Regions from separate parts of the Roseburia sp. OM02-15 genome, predicted to be linked through region 1. Evidence: riboswitches for the same ligand, from Rfam matches in the RefSeq annotation. Region 1 holds a riboswitch; the other holds the start of a gene.

The links. A riboswitch is a leader RNA that binds a small molecule or an ion and turns the genes downstream of it on or off. The one in region 1 is predicted to bind thiamine pyrophosphate.
Region 2: linked by a shared signal. The riboswitch ahead of thiM (hydroxyethylthiazole kinase) and the one ahead of thiS (sulfur carrier protein ThiS) in region 1 are both predicted to bind thiamine pyrophosphate.

What each region holds. Positions count from the first base shown of each region.
Region 1 covers NZ_QULX01000009.1:85,217-89,999, reverse strand. Annotated here, with positions in the region: gene DXB15_RS10290 (thiamine phosphate synthase) at 1-420, opposite strand, end outside; gene thiH (2-iminoacetate synthase ThiH) at 842-2,056, opposite strand; gene DXB15_RS10280 (thiazole synthase) at 2,070-2,846, opposite strand; gene thiS (sulfur carrier protein ThiS) at 3,065-3,271, opposite strand; TPP riboswitch at 3,508-3,614, opposite strand; tRNA gene DXB15_RS10270 (tRNA-Thr) at 3,797-3,869, shown strand; gene DXB15_RS10265 (hypothetical protein) at 3,953-4,327, shown strand; gene DXB15_RS10260 (LysR family transcriptional regulator) at 4,332-4,783, shown strand, end outside.
Region 2 covers NZ_QULX01000001.1:210,007-214,789, forward strand. Annotated here, with positions in the region: gene DXB15_RS01040 (TAXI family TRAP transporter solute-binding subunit) at 1-678, shown strand, start outside; gene gltS (sodium/glutamate symporter) at 714-1,901, shown strand; gene DXB15_RS01050 (hypothetical protein) at 1,948-2,148, shown strand; TPP riboswitch at 2,326-2,434, shown strand; gene thiM (hydroxyethylthiazole kinase) at 2,650-3,471, shown strand; gene thiE (thiamine phosphate synthase) at 3,458-4,114, shown strand; gene DXB15_RS01065 (HAD family hydrolase) at 4,111-4,783, shown strand, end outside.

The DNA.
Region 1 (4,783 bases):
TGCGCCGAGCCTTTCGGCTTCCAGCGCTTCGTCCACGGAGTGGACGGAGGTGCCGATGACGGAAAAACCTGCCAGTTTTTCCAAGGCGGTTCCATCGGCACCTGCAAGGCTGCGAAGCAGCGGCAGCGGCAGGTGGATGCAGGTACATCCAAGGGCAAGCGCATCCTGCCAGAATGTATGCAGGATGCAGGAAACATTGTATTGTTGGCAGATGGGCAAAACCCTTATGGCAAGGGTTTTGTAATCCTCTGCCGGCAGATCTTTTTCCCGCAGGATCAGAGCCGCGGGGTGTGCCTGGCACACCCGCTCAATCTGATCCAGAAATGGATGCGCTGCCAGATGCCGGTTGCTGACCGCGAGAATTGGAAAATTTGAATTCTGTGTTGCCATATTTTTGGAAATATCTATTTTGGTGTTCATAATAAATGTATCTCCCTTAATATTCAAGAATGCTCCGGCATTCTTGTTGCGAGGTGCGCGTCATGCAATTGCATGACATACTTCAACTGCGCACCTCTGTAATCCTGCCGGAGGCTATATCAGATGGGGGATTGGCTCCCACCACTGATACTAGCTTGTTTCTCACCACCTATAGGACGCTACTGAAAAACTGTTTTTACATACAATATACAGTAGCGTAAAACACATAAGTATACTTTATCTTGTACCATTTTGTGTAAAATAAGGACTTTTTCAGCGGCGTACCTATAGAGGTGGGAGTCATCTTCCATCTGATATATAAATATCCTAGGATATGAGAACTATAACTCATATATGGAAATATTATATACATTTGAGAACTATAGCATATCTACAGCATAAATATTGGGTATTATAGTACTTATACATAAATATAATCACTCATAACCGGCTGCAATTTATGCTGCAACAGCGCATGATAAATCTCATCCACCGAACGGCCATCTGCAATCTCAAACTGATCATCGCCCTTGTCCTCAATATCTTCCACATGGCTTCCGATACCGGTGCTGACACCGGCAGAAATTTTCGTGGCAGCAATATCCACCAGATGATCCCGGACACGTTCGCATTCCCTGGTAGAAACCGTAATGCTTGCAAATGGCATAAACAGGCGGTAAGCACAGACTACCTGAAGCAGCTGACGTTCGTGCACATCCATTGGATTAATGCGGTCATTGTTGATGATCGGACGAAGCCGCGGGCAGGAAAAGGCAATCTCTGCATGCGGATATTTGCGCTGTAGCAGATAAGCGTGATAGCCGGTGGCAAAGGCATCTTTGCGGAAATCATCAAGACCGAGCAGAGCGGCGAAGCCGACTCCACGCATACCGCCCATTAAGGCACGTTCCTGTGCATTGACGCGGTATGGAAAAATACGCTTGTGCCCTGCCAGATGCAGCGTTTCGTATTTATCCGAATTATAGGTCTCCTGAAAGACGGTGACGTAATCAGCACCGCAGGCATGCAGATAAGCATACTGATCGGAATTCACCGGATAAATTTCCAGACCGATGACTTTAAAATATTTTTGAGCGATCTTGCATGCTTCTCCGATATATTCCACTGTTGACATTGTCGGGCTTTCTCCGGTCAGGATCAGAATCTCCTGCAGACCGGTAGCAGCGATAGCAGCCATCTCTTTTTCAATTTCCTCCGGTGTCAGACGGGCACGGTGGATTTTGTTGTGACAGTTGAAACCGCAGTAAATGCAGTAATTTTCACAATAATTGGCAATGTAGATCGGTGTGAACATGTAGACGCTGTTGCCAAAATGCTTTTTTGTCTCAATTTGAGCTGCCTGTGCAATTTCTTCCAGAAACGGAAGTGCGGCAGGAGAGAGCAGCGCCTGAAAATCTTCTGGGGTACGTTCCGAATGTGCCAGTGCACGTTTTACATCTTCTGCGGTATATTTGGCATAGTCATAGTGTTTCATGGCATCAATGACCTGATCCATGATATCGGAGCCGATATTTTGCATATCCGGCAGATAGGTCATGTGGTCAATACGGTTTTTCTTCTGATCTTCCAGAATTTCTTCACTTAAAATACTTTCGTTGATATGTTTGTTTTCCATGTCTGCATGCCTCCTAATCCTGTAAAAATCCAGTTAATGGGGAGGATGCGCTTGCGCCCCGTTCGATGGTGCGTCCAAGACCGGACAGATAAGCACTTCTTCCGGCTTCTATGGCTTTTTTGAAAGCTTCTGCCATCAGCGGCACATTTCCGGCAGTGGCAACGGCAGTGTTTGCCATGACAGCGGCAGCACCCATTTCCATGGCGTCACATGCCTGAGACGGACGGCCGATACCGGCATCTACAATGATCGGAAGATCAATCTCATCGATCAGGATCTGGATAAAATCTCTGGTGGAAAGACCTTTGTTGGAACCAATCGGAGAGCCAAGCGGCATGATGCATGCGGCACCTGCATCCACAAGGGCTCTGGCAGCGTTCAGATCCGGATACATGTAAGGCATCACGACAAATCCTTCTTTTGCAAGGATTTCCGTTGCTTTGATGGTCTCATAGTTATCCGGAAGCAGATATTTGGAATCGTGAACAACTTCGATTTTGACAAAGTCACCACAGCCTAAAGCTCTGGAGAGACGGGCAATGCGGACCGCTTCCTCTGCGTTTCTGGCGCCGGAAGTATTTGGCAACAGCGTGATATTTTCCGGAATATAGTCCAGAATGTTTGCCAGACCGCCTTCGTTGGCACGGCGCAGCGCCAGTGTAATGATCTGAGCACCTGCTTTTTCGATACAGGCTTGTACCAGCTCCAGTGAGAATTTTCCGGATCCCAGAATAAAGCGGGATGTGAATTCATGTCCTCCAAGTACGAATTTATCTTCGGTTGTGTTCATAGTAAATTACCTTCCTTTTCTTAAAAATTTTAACCGAATCAAGTAAGTCCCCTGCTTCAATTGCGAAAAGCAATAAGCAGTGGGTGGGGACTTGCTTGTATCAGGAGGAGTGCAAGCTCCTTCTGATAAACTGCGGAGCAGTTATTCGGTTATGAGCAAGTAGCGAAGCGGATTGCGAATATCCGCTTGACTGTTTGCATGATGTTTGGCTTATGGTTTTAAAATCCGCCTCCACCCATAAACATAACAATCTCCATGCAGTCGCCTTCTTTCAGATATGTGGTGGCATACTGCTCCTTTGGCAGAATTTCTTCGTTTAGTTCCACCACAATGCGGTTTTCACGGTACTGGTTGGCTTCCAGATAAGCGGTGATTGTTGTTTCTGTGGTCAGAACGACTTCTTTTCCGTTTACAGTGAGTGTCATAGGTTCTCCTTTCTAAGTTCGTGTGATCGCACACATTTTACGAATCGGCAGAAAATATAATGTAATCCCTTGATTTCTGTCAAAAAAAGAGTTCATGAAAGAAATACACCCGTGGTGGTGCACCCCTTCATGAACTCTTGTGTGTTCACTCTCAACTTTACTTTATTAATTTAGTTTTGTTCCTGATTCATTTGGGTCATAAAAAAGAGAGATACGCGGTCATGTATCTCTCAAATCTTTCATTCCTTATACATTCCTACGTTGGCATTATCCAAATCAGGTTCATGGGTCGAAGTTCCAAACTTCCTCTCAGCCTAGCATATAAGCTCCCCGTATGTGATTACAGATCTGAGTATAAAAATAAACGTCGAAAATGTCAATAGATTTTTGAAAAGAAGATAGAAAAATATGAGTTGTGTCAAAATTCTGACAAAAGCATTTTTTTGAGGAAAAAGACAAATGGGAAAAGTGTTGACAGTGTGGGGAAAATATTGTATATTAAACAAGTCAGTGATTACTGAACAGGCTGCCGTGGCACAGTAGGTAGCGCACCTCATTGGTAGTGAGGAGGTCACGGGTTCGATTCCCGTCGGTAGCTTAAAGCCGGAAACTGGAGTGATATCAGTTTCCGGCATTTTTTTTTGACAGCAAATCGTATGGAAGAAAACAGGGAGAAAAGCTATGGCAGTAAAAATTGATGGAATGACAAATGTACTGGTAGTGTACAATTCGGAGGATGCAGATGAGATAGATGTTCGTCTGCGCATGGAGAAGATTGCGTGCGTCAGAAAACGGATCGGTGCCGGAAAACACGGCAATTTTCTGATGGCAATGAATAATTTTGGCGAAGAACTGTATGTGCAGCCGGAGGATGAAGCTGCTGCCCGCGAGGTGATCGCAAAGTGGCGTCGGGAGAGACAGGAAGAGCGTGAAAACCAGAAACAAAATCCAGAGACAGAGAGCTCCGAAAAAACAAATAAAATGATTGTTCCGCGGATTCTGGCAGGAATTCTGGTTGTAGTTGTTGTTGCATTATATCTCACGCATATCAGGTAGCATTATGAATGATCTTCAGATTGAATATTTTCTGGCGGCAGCCAGAAATATGAGTTTTTCAAAGGCGGCACAGGAATTATTTGTGTCGCAGCCGGCCATCAGCCGTCAGATCCTGGCACTGGAGCAGGAACTTGGATGCCCGTTATTTGAACGGTTAAACCGCGGGATCGTGCTGACAGCAAACGGCGAAATGTTTTATGATTTTTTTGAGCGGTATCGGACGGAACTGTCAGATCTGAAACTGAGGGCAAAATTGTCTCTGGAAAATAAAAACCGGGTGATTCATCTTGGTGTGCTCAATAACTGGAATATTTCCGGAATTATTTTGCCGGTACTGCGGGAATTTGCCCGGCAGTATCCGGATATCAAGGTGGAAGTAAACAGCTATGAGCCACGGAGCTCCCAGGAAGCACTGCAAAGCGGTAAGGAGGATGTGATCGTCACTATTGAACCGAA
Region 2 (4,783 bases), on a different contig from region 1:
GGAACCGGAGATTTTAACAAAAAACCACTGCACGGTTACAGTGCGGTAGCAGCTTTGTATACCGAAGCCTGCCAGATCGTTGTCCGTGCGGATTCTGACATCCACAGTGTGGATGATCTGCTTGGCAAAAAAATAAGTATCGGTGAGGAAGAGTCCGGAACTGAGCGAAATGCAAAACAGATCCTTGAGGCTTATGGTCTTTCTGATGAACTGGTAGACTGTGAAAATCTGGATTACACCCAGGCAGCAGAGGCACTTGTTTCTGAAAAAATCGATGCCATGTTCTGTACTGCCGGTGTACAGACAACCGTTATCGAGGAGCTGACCCGTCAGCGCGGCATCCGTCTGCTGTCACTTGATGAGACACATATTCAGAAACTGATGGCAGCGTATGATTTCTATACACCGTATACAATTCCGGTGTATACATACAGCGGACAGTCTGAGGAGGCAACAACCGTTGGTGTGCAATCACTTCTGCTTGTCAGTGATGAGCTGAGTGATAAAACAGTGGAAACTCTGACCGAACAGTTATTCAGCCGCAAGCAGGATATTCAGTATTCCCTGCCGCTGGATCTTCAGTTGGATGAAACCAGTGCGACGGAAAATGTGACAATTCCATTCCATGACGGAGCTGCGGCTTATTACGAAAAACATGGAATCACTGTGAATGAGTAAAAAAGGTACTTGTTGATAAGTTTGAAAGGATTTTTATGGAACTACATTTAGATATGTATCAGACCCTTGCCATTGCGGTACTGGTTCTGTTACTTGGTAGATTTTTGAAGAAAAAAATTAATTTTCTGGAAAAATTCTGTATTCCGGCGCCGGTCGTTGGTGGTTTGCTTTTTGCAATCCTGACCTGCGTACTATATGGAACCGGAATTGCAGAAGTTTCCTTTGATGATACGTTGCGAGAAGTCTGCATGGTATTTTTCTTTACTTCTGTAGGATTTCAGGCAAACCTTAAAGTTTTAAAAAGCGGTGGTAAATCGCTGATCGTGTTCTTAGGACTGGTTGTAGGACTGATCCTGTGTCAGAACTTCCTGGCAGTAGGAATGTCAAAAGTCCTGAACCTGGATCCGTTGATTGGTCTGTGTACCGGTTCTATCCCGATGGTTGGAGGACATGGTACCGCGGGTGCTTTCGGACCGGTTCTGGAAGATTTTAATGTCTCCGGTGCAACGACATTGTGTACAGCAGCGGCAACTTTCGGTCTGATCACCGGAAGTCTGATCGGTGGTCCGATCGGTAAATCTCTGGTGGAGAAAAAGAACCTAATCACCACCGCAGTAGCAGAGGATGACAGCCTTCTGGTAGAGGATGAGAAAAAACATACCCGTCATACTTCCATGTATGCGGCAGCTGTATTTCAGCTGATCCTTGCTATTGGTCTGGGAACAATTTTCTCATGGCTTTTGACAAAAACAGGTATGACATTCCCGATTTATATTGGAGCTATGATTGCGGCAGCGTTGTTTAGAAATATTGGAGAATATTCCGGTAAGTTTACAATTTACATGGGTGAGATTAACGATATCGGTGGTATCTGTCTGTCCCTGTTCCTTGGTATTGCCATGATTACACTGAAACTGTGGCAGCTGGCAGCACTGGCATTGCCGTTGGTAATCCTGCTGTCCGTTCAGGTACTTTTGATGTTTATCTTTGCCAGATTCATTGTATTCAACGTTATGGGACGTGATTACGATGCGGCAGTACTTGCAGCCGGAACCTGCGGATTTGGTATGGGTGCGACACCGAATGCCATGGCAAACATGCAGGCAATCTGCGACCGTTATGCACCATCCGTAAAGGCTTATCTGATCATTCCGCTGATCGGAAGTCTTTTCGCAGACTTTTTGAACAGTCTGATCATTACATTTTTTATCAATTTGCTGTAACTTTAACTTATAATAAACACAAACATATTACTTTGGAGGAAACTCTATGTTTTGGAAAAAGAAAAAACAACAGGACGGTAAGAAAACAACACACGAATCCTATGATGTAAAATATGAAAATCTGGCAGTTCCGGAGGTACATACTGAACCGGAAGTGGAAGATGAAGAGGGCGAAGAAGAACAGGATTCCATCACTTATGAATCTGTGGCGATCCCGGAGATTCATATTAGAAAAAAGAAAAAATAAAGAATTGTGCTGAAAATGATATCTTTAAGATGGTATAAGAAAAATGCTTATACTTATTGCAATTAAAGTGGTGCAGTGCTATAATATCGTCAATCAACAAGGGCTTGATGTTGAAAAACGTCAGATAATTGCTGGGTTGGAATTTTGCAGAAGTTCATCTGTAAAATACGATAAGAGAATAAGAAAAAGGGGAGCTTGCCGACAGCAGGCTGAGAGCGGACTAAGTGGTCTGGACCCGTAACCTGATTTGGATAATGCCAACGTAGGGATATAGCGGATGCAGTATTTTTTGTATTGTTTATAAAGCGGATATACCGATTTTGGTGTATCCGCTTTATTGTTGTAAAAGGATGTGCCCTTGAAAAGCGTGAGTGTGAATCGCAAAGTAGTACATTTTGAAATTTTAGTTGTTATAGAGAAGTATGTTTTAAAAAGATGATTATAAAATCATACAACAATGTATTTCTTGAGAATAGATTGTTTTTTAAGGAGAAAAGAGAAATGTTAGGAACATGTCTGGAAAACGTAAGAACACAGGTACCTCTGGTACACAACATTACAAATTATGTCACCGTCAACGATGTGGCAAACGTATTATTAGCCTGTGGTGGAAGCCCGATTATGGCAGATGAAGCAGAAGAAGTAGAAGATATCACTACAATTTGTGGTGGTTTGAATATCAACATCGGTACCTTAAATAAACGCACGATCGCGGGAATGTTACTTGCAGGAAAACGTGCAAATGAGCTGGGACACCCGGTTTTACTTGATCCGGTTGGCGCAGGCGCGTCCGCACTTCGTACCAACACTGCCATTGAACTGATGGATACCTTACATCCAACCGTGATCCGTGGAAATATTTCCGAGATCAAGACACTGGCATCCGGCAGCGGTACTACAAAAGGTGTAGATGCAGATGTGGCAGACGCTGTGACAGAGGACACTTTGGATCAGGCAGTTGCCTTTGTGAAAAATTTTGCAAAGCAGAGTGGTTCTATCGTGGCAATTACCGGCGCGATTGATCTGGTGAGCGATGGAGAGAAATGTTATGTCATCCGCAACGGCAGACCGGAGATGGGAAAAATTACCGGAACCGGTTGTCAGTTATCCGGTGTGATGACAGCATATATTACCGCAAATCCGGATAATAAACTGGAAGCAGCAGCGGCGGCAGTCTGTGTGATGGGACTTGCCGGTGAGATCGGTTGGCGCAACATGCAGGAAGGCGATGGCAATTCCACTTATCGCAACCGTATTATTGATGCCATTTACAATATGAACGCGGAAACATTAGCGCAGGGGGCAAAATATGAAATTCAATAGAAATACATTGACAAAGGATCAGTTACTTTTATATGCAGTCACAGACCGCCACTGGTTAAACGGCAGAACCTTGCATTCTGTTGTAAAGGAGAGTCTGGATGGCGGAGTGACCTTTGTACAGTTAAGAGAAAAACAGCTGGATGAAGCGCATTTTATGGAAGAAGCAAAAGATTTGCAGGCGCTTTGCCGTGAATATAACGTACCATTTATCATTAATGACAATGTGGATATCGCACTGGCGATGGATGCAGACGGCGTGCATGTGGGACAGAGCGACATGGAAGCCGGAGATGTCCGTGCAAAATTAGGACCGGACAAAATTATCGGTGTGTCAGCACAGACCGTAGAGCAGGCGATTTTAGCAGAAAAACACGGCGCAGATTATCTGGGCGTCGGCGCGGTATTCCCGACCGGTTCTAAGGATGATGCGACAGAAGTGCCGCATGAGACGTTAAAAGCAATCTGTGAAGCGGTATCCATTCCGGTCATTGCCATTGGTGGAATCACACAGGAGAATGTATACACACTTGCTGGAAGCGGTATTTGCGGTATCGCTGTGATCAGTGCGATTTATGCACAGCCGGATATCAAGAAGGCAGCAGAAAATCTGAAAGCTGCAACCGAGAAGATGGTGAAAGCATGAGTCAGAAAAATGTGATGCAGGAGAATGTGTTTCAGAAAGATACTATGCAGACAGATGTGATGCGGGAGAATGCGTTTCAGAAAGATACAGTGCAGACAGATGTAGTTCAAGAGAATATGTGCAAGAAAGATGAAGCACAAAAAAATGGTATTCGTGGAGCAATTTTCGATTTGGATGGAGTGTTATTAGATTCTATGTCAGTTTGGAACGATCTTGGAGTGCGGTATCTGAAAAAACGTGGCATTGAGCCGGAAGATGGACTGGGTCAGATCCTGTTCTCTATGAGCATGGAGCAGGGTGCAGATTATTTAAAGGAGCAGTACCATTTGCCAGATACACCGCAGGAAATTTTAAACGGCATCGAGCAGATGATTCAGGATTTCTATTTTTACGAAGTGCAGCCAAAAGAAGGCGCAAAAGAGCTATTACAGTTTTTACAGAAGCAAAATGTAAAAATGATCACGGCAACTTCCAGTCCACGGGAGCATGTGACGAAAGCATTGCAGCGAATCGGTTTGTTTGATTATCTGGAGCAGATATATACCACCGGAGAAGTGGGAGAAAGCAAACATTCTCCGCTGATCTATCAACTGGCAGCAGAAAGCCTTGGCACAAAACCGGAAGAAACACTGGTTTTTGAAGATTCTCTGTATGCACTGAAAACTGCTA